Regions from separate parts of the Paenibacillus sp. JNUCC32 genome, predicted to be linked through region 1. Evidence: a T-box and tRNA genes for the amino acid it is inferred to sense, from the RefSeq annotation. Region 1 holds a T-box; the other holds one or more tRNA genes.

Evidence for each region. A T-box is a leader RNA that pairs with one kind of tRNA and senses whether it is charged. The one in region 1 lies ahead of JNUCC32_RS17925 (arginine--tRNA ligase), so its partner is inferred to be a tRNA-Arg.
Region 2: it has a tRNA-Arg gene. The T-box ahead of JNUCC32_RS17925 (arginine--tRNA ligase) is inferred to sense a tRNA for this amino acid. The anticodon was not compared.

Annotation. Positions count from the first base shown of each region.
Region 1 covers NZ_CP062260.1:3,974,782-3,978,193, reverse strand. Annotated here, with positions in the region: gene JNUCC32_RS17925 (arginine--tRNA ligase) at 1-1,819, opposite strand, end outside; T-box leader at 1,878-2,102, opposite strand; gene JNUCC32_RS17920 (class I SAM-dependent methyltransferase) at 2,161-2,925, opposite strand; gene JNUCC32_RS17915 (EamA family transporter) at 3,070-3,412, opposite strand, start outside.
Region 2 covers NZ_CP062260.1:5,471,179-5,474,590, forward strand. Annotated here, with positions in the region: gene gap (type I glyceraldehyde-3-phosphate dehydrogenase) at 1-588, opposite strand, end outside; gene JNUCC32_RS24075 (sugar-binding transcriptional regulator) at 689-1,732, opposite strand; tRNA gene JNUCC32_RS24080 (tRNA-Arg) at 1,990-2,064, shown strand; gene clpP (ATP-dependent Clp endopeptidase proteolytic subunit ClpP) at 2,227-2,823, shown strand; gene JNUCC32_RS24090 (PdaC/SigV domain-containing protein) at 3,308-3,412, opposite strand, start outside.

The sequences.
Region 1 (3,412 bases):
CGCCAAGGGTGTTCTTGAATAAGGAAGTGAGCCATACGCGAAATTGGAGCACTTCCTCCTTCGCCTTCAGAATCGGGCATGCCGAGTAAAAATTGTTGAACAGGGAGCACAGCTCATAGGTGAAGTTGCAAATGGCACTAGGAGATAGATCCCGTCCGGCGGCATATAAGGTATCATGCCAGGTGCTGATATGCCGCAGCAGCGCATGTTCCGCTTTTTCCATGGCAGGGAACCGGGCAGGCACAGACGGCGTAACCTCGGCTTCTTGAGCCTTATTAAGCACGCTGAGTGCACGCGCGTAGGAATAGAGCAAATACACCCCCGTATTCCCCGATATTTCAGTGGCCTGCTTCAGATCGAACACCACCTCGGTTTGCAGTGCAAAGCGAAGCAGGTAGTAACGGATGGAGGCGGTTGCGATCGCATGGCTGGACAAACCGTTTTTATCGGATCGGGTGTCCTCGATGACCTTGGCTACTTGATGAATAAGCTCGGTGATTTTGATCCCGATTCCCTGACGTCCGGACATCGCATAGGATGCCTTACCGTCGGAAGTATCGATGCCGAGATCTGCTGCAGCGGAAGGGCTTAACGAGACGACGCCGTAACTGACATGGCGCAGCTTCTCAGCCTCTTGTTGGAAGCCCAGGCCTTCCAAAGCCTGCTTCACCATCGCCTGCGGGTACTGCTGCCTGTAATCAATGACGTTGATGACCATGTCCGCTTTGCCGTAAGAACGCTCCTCGCCGTGCGAGCTCGTCGTCCAAACCTCGTCGGTGAATTTTTTATATACAAAATCATTGGAAAGCACGCCGTATTTCCACAAGTGGTAGGCGATGTCCTTGGCGGTGTAAGTCAGGATGCCATTGGAGCGCACCAGCACTTTATCGATGCTGTGGTCCGACTCCGCCTCGTCTCCGGCTTCGGTTCCTGATTGCTTGAGCACCCAGCAGCCTGCAAGTTTACCCTCGGTTTCCTGATGGAAAAGCGGGGTATTCTTCAACAGCTCGAACGCGGACGCCCAGAATCCCTCCCTAACAATGCTGCTCTCCCATACAAGCAGATCGTATTCAATGCCGAACTGCTTCATCTCCTCAAGATGCTCCTTAACGATTCGCTCGGCAACAAGCAGTCCAATCCAGGAAAGGTTCTGATTGCCCTCTTCCAGTGCGTGCAGAACCTCGGTCCGATGCTGAACCAGCCCCGGCTCCCTTTCGTAGGCTTTATTGGTGCTTGAATACACGTCCCAGCAGTAATCGCCGAACCGGGCATGCTCCTTCGTCAGCGGCGTGTGGAGCAAGCCGACCACCGTATCCGCCAGCTGATTGCCCAGGTCGTCGATATAATTATGCACCTCGACCTCGTAACCCAGCTTCCTCATCAATCTCACGAGCGTATCTCCGATACAGGAATTTCGAAGATGCCCGATATGGGCGGACTTATTCGGGTTGATGGACGTGTGCTCAATGACGATCTTTTCGTTAGCTGCCGGGGGGAGTTCAAAATGGTGGCTCGCCCAATACTCCCAATCGATGCGCAGATTCATAAAGCCCGGAGCGACAATCTCAGTCGAGCGGACGAGCTGTTTGTAGGATGCGTCCTGCTCCAGCTCGGCTTGGATCAGCTCGGCGATTTGCAGGGGAGCCTTGCGGAGCACCTTCGCAAGCTGCATCGCAACGTTGGTTGCGTAATCCCCATGCTCCATGCTGGCAGGCTGCTCGATCCGGATCGGAGTGGACTCCGGCAGTTTGGTGCCGTAAGCTTCGCAGACCTGGTTCACGGCTTGTTGAAGGCTCGAAATAATCTTATGACTTAACACGGTAAATCCCCCTTTAAAAAATAAAACGACTCGGAAAACCAAAAAAGCCCTCATCTCCAAAAGAGACGAGGACTTGTGCTCGCGGTACCACTCTTGTTGTTAAACCCCGCAAGGGTCTAACCACCTTCATACGATAACGGCGTAAGCCGGGGCTCCCTACAGCATGTTGCTTCGGAAGGCCATCTCCTGGGTCCGCTTCACGGCCGACTTTGTACCGGTTTCCACCCTCCCGGCTCGCTTGGACTAAAGTCAGTGCAGTTACTCTCCCAATCAACGAAAATAATATTCTCAAGTTTTTTCATATTATAACCATTCTATTTAGAAAAGCAACCCCCCAATGGCTAAATCTTTTCTGCAAATACTCGCAGGCGCCGGTAATCCGCGTAGAAAGCATCCTCTTGCCATAGCGTCGATTGAGCAGCTAGGCTGATGCGAGCGATCGCTTCTTCCTTCGATTCAGCCGAGAATCCGGCAAAAAAGCAATCGCCAAAATGCAGCAGCCAATGCTTTATGCCGTCCTTGCCTTCGGATAATCGCGTGGGACGGTCGAAATGATGGGCGAGATGCACGCGGAACCCTTGGGCTTCAAGCAGGCTGGCATACTGCCCAAGACTAGGAAAATACCACGGATTCCGGGCGTCCGCATCGATTCCATAATGATCGGCGAACACGGTTTTCAAGGCTTGGTAGATGCCGTCAATATTCCCTTTGCCTCCGAACTCGGCAACGAATCGGCCGCCGGGCTTAAGGGCTCCATGTACGGAGCGTACCACGCCTTCAGCATCCTTCATCCAGTGCAGGGCCGCGTTTGAGAAGACGGCATCGTATGGCGTTTCGGTTTCGAAGTTCTCGCCATCCCCGGTCAGAAACGGAAGTCCAGGATATTTGCTTTTGGCCCGCTCAATCATCTCGCTGGAATAATCCATGCCGGTTACATGTGCGCCCGATTTGGATATTTCATGAGTCAAGTCGCCGGTTCCGCAGCCCAGATCGAGAATCCGTTCTCCGGGTTGAGGCGCCAGCAGCTCTGCAGCTCCTTTTCCATAAGCAGATACAAACGATAGCTGTCGATCGTAATCGTAAGGTTTCCATACTTGCTCTGACATAACAACACCCCTCCACGCATGATTTATCCTCATTGTGACATGATCGGCTTATAATTAGAAATATATAAATTCGATAACATTGATAGGTTTAACTAATAAGAGGGAGGACAAAAAGCCGCTTTGTCAGCGGTTTTATGCAGAGGACTATTTAACGGCAACAAGAAGCGCGCCAACGGCAATGAGTGCAACGCCGGCTGCGTTAATCCAGGAGATCTTCTCACCCAGAAACACAAAGGCCAGGATCACGGCAATAACCACGCTCAATTTATCGATAGGACCTACCTGCGATACTTTGCCGTATTTTAACGCCAGAAAATAAAACAGCCAGGACAACGCGCCCGCGATGCCGCTGAGCACAATAAAGCTGAGTGCCTTTTTCTGAACCAGAATTTCTCCGAGCTCCGAGAATTTCCCCTGAACCGCTACGACCCCCAGCAGAAACAGGGCCATAATGACGGAGCGAATGGCCGTTGCCGAATTGGCATCG
Region 2 (3,412 bases), 1.5 Mb from region 1:
ACGACGCAGGTCTTTGTGCGGAAGATCAAGCACTTGCTGGTCATTCGTGTAGGAGTGAACCGTAGTCATCATGCCTTTAACGATACCGAACTTCTCGTCAAGAACTTTAGCAAAAGGAGCCAAGCAGTTTGTTGTACAAGAAGCGTTGGAGATTACAGTATGGTTAGCTGCATCGTATTTGTCTTCGTTAACGCCCATAACGATGGTGATATCTTCGTCAGTAGCTGGAGCGGAGATGATAACTTTCTTAGCGCCGCCTTTCAAGTGAGCGGAAGCTTTGTCTTTCGCTGTGAAAATACCAGTGGATTCTACAACGATTTCAACGCCGTACTCAGCCCAAGGCAATGCTTCAGGGTTACGCTCAGCGAATACTTTCACTTCGCGGCCGTTTACAACGAGTGCGCCTTCTTTAGCTTCAACAGTTGCATTCAGTCTGCCGTGAGTGGTGTCATATTTCAAAAGGTGTGCCAGCGTTTTTACGTCCGTCAAATCGTTGATTGCCACGATTTCAACTTCGCTGTTGTTCAGCGCAGCGCGGAATACGTTACGTCCAATACGTCCAAAACCGTTAATACCTACTTTAACCATGAGTAGTTCCCTCCATATTTGTAAAATTTATATATTCAAGATTGGCCGTTAAGCCAATCAAGACAACAAAAAATGAAAAATCTGTTGTACGCCCGCGGACTCAGATGCCGGCGTCAATTTCCTTCTCGACTTCCAATGCTGCGGCTTCATCCGTAACGAGAATGTCCTCGTGTCCGAATTTCAGCACCGCGTGAATCGCTTTGCCCTTGCCTTGCCCTCCAGCAATGCCGATGATGGTCTCCGTCCGCATAATATCCTCAAGCCGGAGTCCAAGGGTAAGCATTTTGTGGACAACTTCGCCATCTTCACTGAAATAATAGCCGAAGGATTCCGCGATCGCGCCATCTGCCTGTAAGTTCCGGATAGAGCCTTCATCCAGCTTCCGCCGTCTGGCCATCTCCATGGCATCCCCGATGCCGTGAATAATGACGCGGCTGCGCCTGATCACATCCACGATCTCCTGGATGTGCTGATCCTGAACCAACGATTGATAAGCATCCTCGCTGAGCAGATCCGGAACATGAAGCAATCGGTACTCAGCCCCAACGCGCTTAGCCATTTTGGAAGCGATGGTGTTCGCTTGAATCTCCATGCTCTCCCCGAGGCCGCCACGCGCCGGCACAAACCAAGTGCTTGTCAACGGTTCGCCGCCAGGCAAAGAGGACATCTGCTCTGCCACTTCGGCGAGCGTGGAGCCGCCTGTTACGGCAATCGTATCTCCATCCTGGACAAAGTTAAGCAGCGTTCTTGCTCCGGCCCGGCCAAGCTCACGTTTGACTTCCGGAGATGACTCGCTGTCACCGGGAATAATGACCACTTTACGAAGCCCGTAAGCCTGACGAATCTTCTCTTCCAGTTCAACCAGTCCGAACAACTCATTCATGACCGGTTCCAACTCCTCCAGCAAGCATATCCCTGAGCCGCTGATCCGCATGCCGAGCGTTTCAATCTCGATCAGCCCTTGCGCTTTCAGAAGATCAGTCTCTGCTCTGAGAACACGCTCGGTCATCGATAACGATGAAGCCAGTGTTCTTCGGCCAACAATTCCGGACAACTTGATCTGATGAAGGATGGTATACCTTCGTTTAAGAGTGTCCATCAGATCCGGCAGAAGTTGCTCTTGTATTTCTAATAGGTTACGCATGCATTCCACTCCTGCAAACTTCGTCTCGGCTCTCCTACCTGGTCGTAAAATGTCCCAGTTAAACTTTTTAAGTCCCACCCTTATTCTAACCAATAATCATGCCGGTTGCAAGTGTCCGAAAGTATATTTCTCTACCCCAGGCATTCTTATACATTATGGCCAACTACCGGCTCGTCTATATAATAGGAACAAAGTTTTGTCCGCTATTGTATTTTTGAAATAGATGCGGTATAATCAACTTCGTTGCTGATTTTTGTGCGCCCGTGGTCCAATGGATATGACGTAGGCCTCCGGAGCCTGAGATCGAGGTTCGATTCCTCGCGGGCGCGCCATTATAACATTTATTCTCTATACTGATTACCCTAAAGTGCCCATAACGGCTCTTTTTTTTACTCAATAGTTTGACTTTCTTTGACTTTTTGATTTAAATTGTTTATCATGTGGGTAATACGGTAACAGTATTTATATGAGGTACTTAAGAGGAGGTTTTCCACGTGAGTTTTATACCTATGGTCGTTGAACAAAGCAACCGCGGTGAGCGGGCGTACGACATCTATTCCAGATTGCTGAAAGACCGCATTATCTTCCTCGGCTCCGACGTAAATGACGTGGTCGCCAATTCCATCATTGCCCAAATGCTGTTCTTGTCGGCTGAGGATCCCGAGAAGGATATTCATCTTTACATCAACAGCCCTGGCGGTTCCATTACCGCAGGTATGGCGATATTCGATACGATGCAGTTCATCAAGCCGGACGTCTCGACGATCTGTGTCGGCATGGCTGCTTCCATGGGCGCATTCCTGCTTAACGCAGGCGCCAAAGGCAAACGCTACGGTCTCCCTAACAGCGAGATCATGATTCACCAGCCGCTCGGCGGCGCACAGGGTCAAGCCACGGATATTGAAATCCGTGCCCGCCGCATTCTCAAAATGCGCGACAAGCTGAACCGCATCCTGTCCGAACGCACCGGCCAACCGCTGGAGCGCATCGAGAAGGACACGGATCGCGACTACTTCATGACGGCTGACGAAGCCAAAGAGTATGGCCTGATCGATCAAGTACTGGAAAACACACCGCCGCAAGGTTTATAAAAGAAATGAAGTAAAGGGCAGGCGCCGTTATCCGGTGCCTGCCTTTTCTTATCCTCTGGATTCATCGAAAACTTCGAATACTAAATAGTGAGAGTATCCCCTTCGGTCGCTGTTGAAATCGGGAAACATGAATGATTAAATAAGGAGGTTTCCCGATTCCAAAGGCGAACGCGTTGCTCCTCCAAGGATACTCTCACTTCGGTACGATTTTTTCAATAAAACATAAAGACGGTAAGGCCATCCCCCTCCTAAAAGGCCTGTCTTAACTTGAGGGGAGGGGAAAAAGGGTACGCCTATGGTGAGATACACAAAAAATCCCCTTGATCATAGGGCGCAGGAGTATATGCTCCACGCTCAATTGATCAGGGGATTTATCGCAACGGGTTTCAGCACAGTGTTACATCAGGACAGCATCATGTATCTAAACAAGCTATAGTATGAAATTTAGTGATTACAGTTTACACAAACCGCCTATGATATACTCTTACTTCCACTCTTTCAGCTTCAGCTCAAACTCAGGAAATCCATAGGCATAGGCGGTGTATTCATAAAGCTGGAAGTACAGCACCGCCGCGTTATCCTTCACATA